3 regions of the Peribacillus sp. NJ11 genome follow, and region 2 is predicted to be linked to each of the others. Evidence: riboswitches for the same ligand, from Rfam matches in the RefSeq annotation. Region 2 holds a riboswitch; each other region holds the start of a gene.

Region 1 (3,286 bases), on a different contig from region 2:
ATGCGAGGACACCGATTCAGTGGAATGATTCCCGGAACGCAGGATTCACAAATGGGAGTCCTTGGATTAAGGTTAATCCCAATTTTCCCGAGATCAATGCGGAAAAAGCCTACAATGATCCGAATTCCATTTTTCATTTTTATAAAAGGCTTATCCAAATACGCAAGGATCATGAAATCGTCGTTTATGGCCGTTTTGAACTGCTCTGTCCAGATGATGAACGAATATTTGCCTATACGAGAACGTTGGAAGAAGAAAAGCTGCTAGTGCTATGCAACTTTAAAGAGGAGCCGGCCTCCTATTCTTTGCCTGAAGAGCTGCATGCATATTCTGCTACAAGGCTGATCGGTAATTATGATCAGGAAGAAGAAGGAATCTCCACCAAACCTCTGCGTCCATATGAATGTCGTGTTTATCATTTGAAATGAAAAAAGGACCTGTTCTTCCCCGTTTAGAGAAGAGCAGGTCCTTTTACGTATTATTTTGATTTAAGGTCACATTCCTCAAGGGGAATGATTTTCGTTTTATGCTTAATTTTATAGCCGAACCATAGGACGAAAAATAGAATCAAGCCAATGTAGGAAACGAACATTGAATTCCAATCGATCCCATTGCTACTGAAGGCTTGATAGCCTTGTCCAATGATAATGATGATACAAAGGACAAGTGCGAATATAGGTCCGAATGGGAAGCCTTTGGCCCGGTATGGTAAAGCATTCATATCAAGGCCTTGAGCTACGTAGGCTTTGCGGAACCGATAATGGGCAATCGCAATCCCGACCCAGGTGACGAATCCGGCCATGCCTGAAGCATTCAATAACCAGATATAAACAACACCATCTCCGAAAAATGAAGCTAAGAATGCAACGCAGCCAACTAAGGAAGTCACGATAAGTGCATTCACTGGTACTCCTCTTTTATCTAACTTGCCAAGGAATTTCGGTGCTTTCCCATCACGTGCCAAGTCCCATAGCATACGGGTTGAAGCGTACATGCCAGAGTTACCGGCAGAGAGTACGGATGATAAAATGATCGCGTTCATGATGGATGCGGCAAATGCAAGGCCCGCACGTTCAAATACAAGCGTGAATGGACTTACGGCAACATCTTCACTCAATAAACGTGAATCCGTAAACGGTATGATCATTCCAATTACAAAAATTGCAAGGATATAGAATAAGATGATGCGCCAGAAAACGGATCTGATCGCTTTAGGGATATTTTTTTCCGGATCCTCACTTTCACCAGCCGTCACTCCAAGCAATTCCGTTCCTTGGAAAGAAAAGCCAGCTGCCATGAATACGCCTAGAATCGTGAAGAACCCCCCGTTAAAGGGACCTTCGCCCATTGTGAAATTGGAAAAACCAATTGGGTCTTTCCCACCCATGATTCCGAGGATGATCAAAACACCAGTGATCAAGAATATGACGACCGTCACGACTTTGATCATGGCAAACCAGAATTCCGTTTCCCCAAAACCTTTAACGGACATGTAATTGATAAGAAACATTGTGATTAACGCAATGGCACTCCAGATAAAGGAAGGACTATCCGGGAACCAGAACTTCATAATTAAGACAACGGCTGCTAATTCAGCGGCAATGGTGATTGCCCAGTTATACCAGTAGTTCCATCCAATCGCAAAACCGAAAGACGGATCGACGAATTTGGATGCATAGACACGGAACGAACCGGCCACTGGCATGAACGCTGCCATTTCTGCAAGACTTGTCATTAAGTAATAAACCATGATGCCGATGATCGCGTATGCCACCAAGGCACCGCCGGGTCCGGCTGAATGAATGGCACCGCCACTTGCTAAAAATAAACCTGTTCCAATCGTTCCACCTAATGAAATCATCATCAAGTGCCGCGCTTTCAGGCTCCTTTTCAATTCAGTAGGGCTTGATGCTTGTTGTGAATTTGCCAATTGATGTTACACTCCTTTTTATTGGAAGGGAACGAAAAATAAAAAAACAGCAGTCGAAAAAGATCGACGGCTGTTTATAATAAACCCGTTTATCCTTCCGAAGATAGCTCCCCACGCTTTTAGAAAAAACGTGACAGTGATGTTCCTGTTCGAAAACACCGCCAGCCAAGGTATACATGGAATATACCCAAACTTCGGCAACTTATCCTTTCAAACGGAGTCTTTAATTTTCCAGAATCTCGTCCGTTTTACTTTTATAAGCTGCAGCCTCTAACTCATCGGTAAATGAGGAAGTATTCAATTTTCTTAAATCGTTGCGCCATCTTGTAATTGACGACGGACGATTATACTCATGAAATTCATGCAATAGCTAATAGATTGCTAGTAATTGAGTAAACTTTACTATATCAAAATTATAAAATAATCTCATGGATATCGCAATGATTATTTTATGTGGTTATTTTTTCCTAGTTCAAAAAAGTCTGGAAGATTTGATGATACAAAAGTAAAGCTATTCTTAGCGTTATTAAACGCTCCTTCTTTTTATAAGGGCGTATTCCAGTTTTACATGTTTGACCACCTCAGGATTCTCGAATAGATCAACTGCCATTTTCCCAATCCATTCCAGCGGTAAGGAAATGGTCGTGATTTCGAGCATTTCACTCAGGCTATCATTATTGAAGCCGAGAATGGCCACATCTTCAGGTACCCTCATGCCAGATTTCTTAGCTGTTAGAATGAAGCCTGCCGCCGTGTCATCATTAGTGATGATGATGGCCTCAGGTTTATTCACCATCGAATTCCAATCCTGAAACAATTGTTCACCGTCTTTGATGTGATAACTGCCTTCAAACAGCCAATCTTTATTGTTTATAAGTTGATGTTTACTCATGATATCGTTAAAAGCCTTTGTGCGGAGAGAACTGTTTCTGCTCTTTTTACGGCCAAGACTGTATCCAATTTTCTGATAACCTTTAGCAATCACGTATTCAAGGGCACAGGAGAAAGCTGCATAATGATCAACGCTGATGGATGAAAATTCAGCCTGGGCTGTATCTTCACATAAGATAATCGGTCCATATTTTTGATACTCCAAGAGGATTTTCATTTCCGAAATTCTTGAACAAACGATAATGCCATCGAGTTGCTTCATTTGCAGCATATTCAAAGCCTGGATTTCTTTCTCTCTTTCGTAATGGGTCTGAAAGATGACTAGATGACAGCCGATTGCATTCGCCTGTTTAGAAATTCCGTTAACGATTGCCCCGTAATATGGGTGATTGGTGAAGGGGATGATGATGCCGATAAGATTTGTTTTGCCTTTAGAAAGATGGATGGCGTTGATGTTTCTCGAAT
Region 2 (3,286 bases):
GGGTTGGTATCATTTTAAATAGGGAATTGTATCAAGGATTAAATGGATATTCTGGTGAATTGGGTCATATGATTATTCAAATGAATGGAAAACCCTGTACTTGTGGCAGCAAAGGCTGTTGGGAGGCTTATGCATCTGAAAATGCCTTACTGAAGGAAGCTACAGGAACTGGAACAACCCTAGAGTCAGTAATAAAATCAGCTGCAGAAAAAAATGAAGCAGCCCTTCAGGTATTTCATCAAATTGGTTGTTATTTAGGATTCGGGATTAGCAACATCATTAATACATTCAACCCTGAACAAATTATTATTGGGAATCGTCTTGCAATGGCAAAGGAATGGCTAGAGAAACCAATTAAAAAAACAATCGATAACCATACACTCCCGTTCCATCAAGAAGACTTACAAATTGATTTTTCTAAGCTCTCCATATACTCTGTTGCGTTAGGTGTTTCTGCCTTTGCGGTTGAGAATTTTATTAAAGGTGAATTGCAAGAAGTTTAAATATTTCGCTTGCCTTTGCTCCTCCCACTCAAAACTATTTAAAAGCTCATCATTCTTTATAATAGTTATTGATTTTACTCTAGTGAGGTGCCCCTAACATTTCGAGAATTTTATTTCGAGAAACTTTGTGGCAAAAATAAATTTTATATATTAATAAATAACGGAGCTTGGAACTATAACAACAACAAAGGAAATTTTTAGTGGCAATCAGTGTAGGAAGTACCACAAATACTCCCCTATTTTAGGTGAGGGCCTCTTATATCCTATTTTGTTACAAATAAACGGCAAGGTTCTGAACTGACCTAGCAGTTTGAGAAACATATAAAACTCCAAGTTTAGGCTGCCTTAAAACCATATTGTATGGGGCTAAGGTAGTCTAATTTTTTTGTAGTCGGTCCTTATTATAATAATTTAAATATCTTTCGATCCTTAATTTTACCTCCTCATTGCCAAGGAAATGGAATTTAACTCTCAGAAATTCTCCTGTTTTGAGACTGGCATGGAAAGATTCTATTACCGCATTATCAGAACGTGTTTTTCTTGTCTAAAATAATCTTCGATCATTTTCTTTTGAAAAGCTTTATGTTCAGGTAAAATCAAGGCTGCCTGCCACTTTAGAATTCCTCGGTCATGAATAGTCATCAGGGGGACCTCCCTTTTTAACCACGTATACGAACATAAGTTCTTTCGCAAGTGAGAAACTATCAAATTCGATAAACGCGGAAAAAAGTAAAAATACATGTATTTTCTTAGTATTGAAGTATAGGGAGAATAAAAAGTAACTTATACGGTTGACTTAAAAAGGTTTATCCTGAGGAAACTAATTCATACAATTTGTTTTATAAAACTATTATATTGAGTTTACATAATAACTAAAAAAGATGAATCCACCCCAATACTGTAGCCTTTTCCATCGTTATCCATGTATTCTTAAAAAAAACTTCAAAATTGACCTTGCAATAGAAAGGATTACTTGTTATATTACAGTCAATTAAATATTTTCTTACTTCATACTTTTTGAAGTGAGGATAGAGGAGCAAAGACCATTAGTACACATTTTGAGGAGAATGAGATCCTATGACTATTGTGGAAAGGGGAATTTGCCGAAGCGGAAAGAATCTCATGTTCTTGAAGCTGGTTCTGCTATTGAATAAATACAGGACTGTCATATAGGAAACTATATGGAGGGCTATCTTACGCGCGGAAACATTTTTTTGATAAATATTGTTTCTACTGCAGCAGCGAATCCTCGTTGTTGCTTTTTTGCGTTTATTCCTGAATGGCCCTAACCACCTCTGAATTTTTTTAAAAAATTATACAAAAGGGTGTGAAGTTATGAATTTTGGCCAAGTTTTAACCGCAATGGTTACCCCGTTTGATCATAATAATGAGGTTGATTTTAATGCTACGAGAACTTTAGTAAATTATTTAATTGCTAATGGTTCTGATGGATTAGTTATAGCTGGTACAACTGGAGAGTCTCCTACATTAACTGCAGAGGAGAAAGTAGATTTATTCAAAATTGTTGTAGAAGTTGTTAATGGAAGAGTTCCAGTCATAGCTGGAACTGGCTCAAATAACACGAAAGCTTCTATCAGCTTAACACGGCAAGCAGAGGCAGCAGGCGTTGACGGAATAATGCTCGTTACCCCCTACTATAACAAGCCGTCTCAAGAAGGATTATTTCAGCACTTTAATGCTATTGCCCAATCAACATCATTACCGGTAATGCTTTATAATATCCCAGGACGGAGTGTTGTAAACATGTCAGTAGAGACGATTGTTAGTCTCTCAAAAATTAACAATATTGTGGCAGTAAAAGAAGCAAGTGGTGACTTAGATGCCATGGCACAAATCATAAGCAAAACAACTAGTGATTTTACATTGTACAGCGGCGACGATGGGTTAACATTACCGGTTTTAGCCATCGGTGGAACAGGCATTGTTTCGGTTTCTTCACACATAATTGGTAATGAAATGCAAGAAATGATCAATAGCTTTAAAAATGGTGATGTCCATGGTGCCGCTACTACACATCGTAACCTTCTTCCAATTATGAAAGCATTATTTGCTGCACCAAGCCCAGCACCGGTAAAATCAGCATTAAATATGCGGGGTTTAAATGTGGGAGGTGTCCGCTTACCATTGGTCCCTTTAAACTATGAAGAAAAAAGAGCACTACAAATAGCTCTACACCCTAGTAACGTAGAAGCAATTTTGTTAAATAAATAAATGATTCATATAGCGAGTCTTTAATACAGATTTTCTAATTAATAATCATATAAACTGGAGAAATTTTAAAAAGCAGTGCAACTCCGAAAGAAGTGCACTGCTCTGCTTTCTAATCGATGCACGACTCAGGGTTAAAAGCTAGTAGAAATAGTTAGAGATAGCTAGAGATAATAAGGTTAAAGATATTATTTCGTCAACTGAACCAACATTAATTATATAGCCTGACCTTTAATTCACCGCGTTTTCCAACAATTTGTACAACGGATAGAGCATCCCGACGCTAGCCCAGTAGGTCCCAAAAATCCCCCGGAAGTTTCAGCAATAGGACACCAAAAAAAATCTTCTTTAAGTTATAAATAATTCAAAGCACTGTAGGCAAATTAAAATATAGGCGTATATTCTAACGAGGTTTATGGTACATTACAAAAATAGATTTCTTCTTTTGATAGCTTTTTTAAGCTATCCATAAAAAAGAACCCTGAATTTGACTTTTCTTATTTATTCTTATAGATGGAAGCATTTAATCTACTTGAAGGAGACTCTTTTATGTC
Region 3 (3,286 bases), on a different contig from region 2:
CATGTCCATTTTACTCCTGACTTCTATGTGCGTCAAGAAAACGGATACAAGAAATCTCTTTTTCAGAATAGATTTTATTGGATTAAATTGGATATTTTTTGTTTGTCAAGATGATATTTTGAAGAAATTTCAAATTTAACTATTAATATCTCGGTATAATTTCTCATTTTTTCCCAATTGTTATTTAAATAAATAAAAAACAGTATAATTTGCAAAAGAAATACGTTTATAATAGATTTACAGAAAGAGGCGATAAACTATGAAAAAAAATATTGCTGCTGCGATAGAAGAAGAGATTCAAGCTGAAGAAATTCAAACTGAAGAATTCCAAGTTCCAGCTTTCGGATACGAATTAATCAGAGAAGTTCTATTGAACGATATTCTCGGAAAAGACTCTAATCAAATCCTCTATTGGGCAGGTAAACAATTAGCAAGAAAATTCCCATTGAATGGCGATCAGGAAGTGATTGAATTTTTCCAGAGCGCTGGATGGGGCAATCTGGAAATCATGAAGTATACGAAACACGAGATGGAATTATCCCTGACGGGTGAAATAATCAGCCGCCGCCTGGATTTACACCCTGATTGTCACTTCCAACTTGAAGCCGGTTTCCTTGCCGAGCAGTTTACACTGCAAAAAAAATTCCTCAGCGAATCAACGGAAGAAATCAAACGCCGCGCAAAAAAAGTGATATTCACCATCCAATGGGATCCCAGAGATCCAATCTATTAAGCCCTTAAAACAGACTTACCCTTTTTACCGGAAGTCTGTTTTTTTATTGGACTCCTTACACTCAAGCTAGCACATTTGCATGCTGCCCAAGTTTAAATGCTTCATGAAGAGATTCGACCGCCTTCACCATTTCCTTTTCATTGACGACAGTCGAGACTTTAATTTCCGATGTGCTGACCATTTTCACTTGGATGCCTGTATTGGCCATCACTTCAAACATCTCGGCAGCCACTCCTGGATTGGATACCATACCAGATCCGACGATGGACACTTTGGCCAACCCACCCTCCGTTTCGATTCGGTCGAATGCCAATCGTTCTTTATTGTTTTCCAGCACGATCAATGCCGCTTCCGTATCTTCACTTTTTGTGGAAAATGATAGATTGGTCGTATCCTCGGCAGTCATGCTTTGAATGATGATGTCCACATTAATCCGGTTTTTCGCAAGTGTCGTGAAAATTGTGGATAATGCACCAAGTGATTGGGGCAAACCATAAATTGTGACCCTAGTAATACTGTCTTCAAAAGCAATGCCCCGTACAATTAAGTTTTCTTCCATAGTTGCTTCCTCCTCTATGATCGTTCCTGATTCTCTCTCCATGCTCGAACGGACTTCAAGCGGGATTTGATAATTCTTTGCATATTCGACAGCCCTTGGATGTAGGACGCCCGCCCCCAGGTTTGCTAGTTCCAGCATCTCATCGTAAGAAATGGATTGAAGTTTTCGCGCACCTTTTATGTAGCGTGGATCCGTAGTGAAAACACCCGTTACATCCGTATAAATATCGCATCTATCCGCATTCAGCGCTGCAGCGATGGCAACCGCCGTCGTATCGGAACCACCCCGCCCTAAGGTAGTGATTTCCCCATTTGCATCGCTCCCCTGGAAACCGGCTACGACCACAATTTTCTTTTCCTGGAGCTGGGCTTGAATCCTTGTAGCATCGATGTTTAAAATCCTGGCATTCCCATGAACGGATTCCGTTTGCATACCTGCCTGCCAGCCTGTGTACGAAATGGCTTCATGTCCTTTTTCAATCAATGCCATCGTTAACAGGGATATCGTGATTTGTTCCCCCGTCGTCAATAGCATATCCATTTCCCTCTTGCTCGGGGTTCCGGAAATATCTTGGGCCATGGAAACCAATTGATCTGTGGTTTTCCCCATAGCTGAAACAACGACTACCACACCATTTCCATTCTCCACTTCCTCGATTACCCGATTGGCAACATTTTTGATTTTTTCTACGCTTCCGACGGATGTTCCGCCGAATTTTTGAACGATTAATGCCATCCTAATGCACCCTCTCTACCTTTTTAGGCAATAAAAAAAGCAATGAGAAATATCTCATTGCTGTGATCACATATCTAATACTGTAAACACAGTGAGATAGCTCTCCAGGGTATTAACCCTGACAATCCGCCATTTATTAAATGTCAGACCAGAAAAACAAGGTATGAGTCTTGTCTTCCTTCGGCGTCATCCCCTTTCAAAACCTTTCATGGAAGCTCATACTTCTCCAGGTTTTTACTCTTGAATTCCGCACCTCTATCAGCACTTTTAAGTTGTCTAGTTAAAAATTCTTTTTAATCATAGCATAGGGAATAGTCGGTAGCAAGATTATTCTTGTAATTTTCTTACGATTCCCTCGGCTACCCCTTTTGGCATGCCCGCTTCCATAATTTCCTCGGCCGTTGCCTCTTTGATTTTCTTCAATGACCCAAAATGCCTTAACAATTGCTTCCTTCGCTTTTCCCCAACACCTGGAATATCATCTAGCTGGGAGTGAACCGCATTTTTCCCGCGTAGCTGGCGATGAAACGTAATCGCGAACCTATGCACCTCATCCTGAATTCTTTGCAATAAGTAAAATTCCTGGCTACGTGAATCAAGTGGTACGAGTTCAAGCGGATTTCCAATCATCAACTGCGAGGTCCTATGCTTTTCATCCTTTATGAGACCTGATAGTGGAATATCAAGGCCCAATTCATTCTCCAATATATCCCGAACGGCTTCCACATGGCCCTTTCCACCATCGATGATGATTAAGTCCGGAAGTGGCAGCCCTTCTTTCAATACTCGTGAATACCTTCTTCTGACCACTTCACGCATCGATTCATAATCATCAGGTCCCTGGACCGTCTTGATCTTATATTTACGGTACTCCCTTTTTTCCGGTTTCCCATCAATGAACACGACTAAAGCGGAAACAGGGTCACTTCCCTGAATATTGGAGTTATCGAAAGCTTCAATTCGGTGCGGGGTGTAGATGCCTAATTGGTTCCCGAGGTTTTCCACCGCATTGATGGTTCTTTCTTCATCCCGTTCAATCAAGGAGAATTTTTCCTGAAGGGCGATGGAGGCATTTTTATTCGCTAATTTAAGCATGTCTTTTTTCGATCCCCGTTTCGGGTGAATCGTTTTGACACCAAGGAGCCCCTCGGCCATTTCGGCATCCACTGACTCAGGCAGCAAGATTTCCTTTGGTTTAAAGTGGTTGGTAATCTCGTAAAACTGACCGAGGAATGTAAGTAGTTCCTGTTCCGGTTCAT

The links. Region 2 has a riboswitch for lysine ahead of dapA (4-hydroxy-tetrahydrodipicolinate synthase). Riboswitches for the same ligand answer to the same signal wherever they lie in the genome.
Region 1: it holds a riboswitch for lysine, as region 2 does, so the genes downstream of both, QUF86_RS07665 (amino acid permease) here and dapA (4-hydroxy-tetrahydrodipicolinate synthase) in region 2, are expected to answer to the same signal.
Region 3: it holds a riboswitch for lysine, as region 2 does, so the genes downstream of both, QUF86_RS13480 (aspartate kinase) here and dapA (4-hydroxy-tetrahydrodipicolinate synthase) in region 2, are expected to answer to the same signal.

The regions. Positions count from the first base shown of each region.
Region 1 is NZ_JAUCFO010000001.1:1,571,534-1,574,819, forward strand. Features, by position in the region: gene QUF86_RS07660 (glycoside hydrolase family 13 protein) at 1-428, shown strand, start outside; gene QUF86_RS07665 (amino acid permease) at 479-1,930, opposite strand; lysine riboswitch at 2,027-2,211, opposite strand; gene QUF86_RS07670 (LacI family DNA-binding transcriptional regulator) at 2,457-3,286, opposite strand, start outside.
Region 2 is NZ_JAUCFO010000003.1:110,278-113,563, reverse strand. Features, by position in the region: gene QUF86_RS28495 (ROK family transcriptional regulator) at 1-503, shown strand, start outside; gene QUF86_RS28865 (IS3 family transposase) at 880-1,017, opposite strand; gene QUF86_RS28490 (hypothetical protein) at 1,017-1,145, opposite strand; lysine riboswitch at 1,525-1,703, shown strand; gene dapA (4-hydroxy-tetrahydrodipicolinate synthase) at 1,839-2,735, shown strand.
Region 3 is NZ_JAUCFO010000001.1:2,734,663-2,737,948, reverse strand. Features, by position in the region: gene QUF86_RS13485 (YslB family protein) at 260-733, shown strand; gene QUF86_RS13480 (aspartate kinase) at 795-2,027, opposite strand; lysine riboswitch at 2,117-2,293, opposite strand; gene uvrC (excinuclease ABC subunit UvrC) at 2,355-3,286, opposite strand, start outside.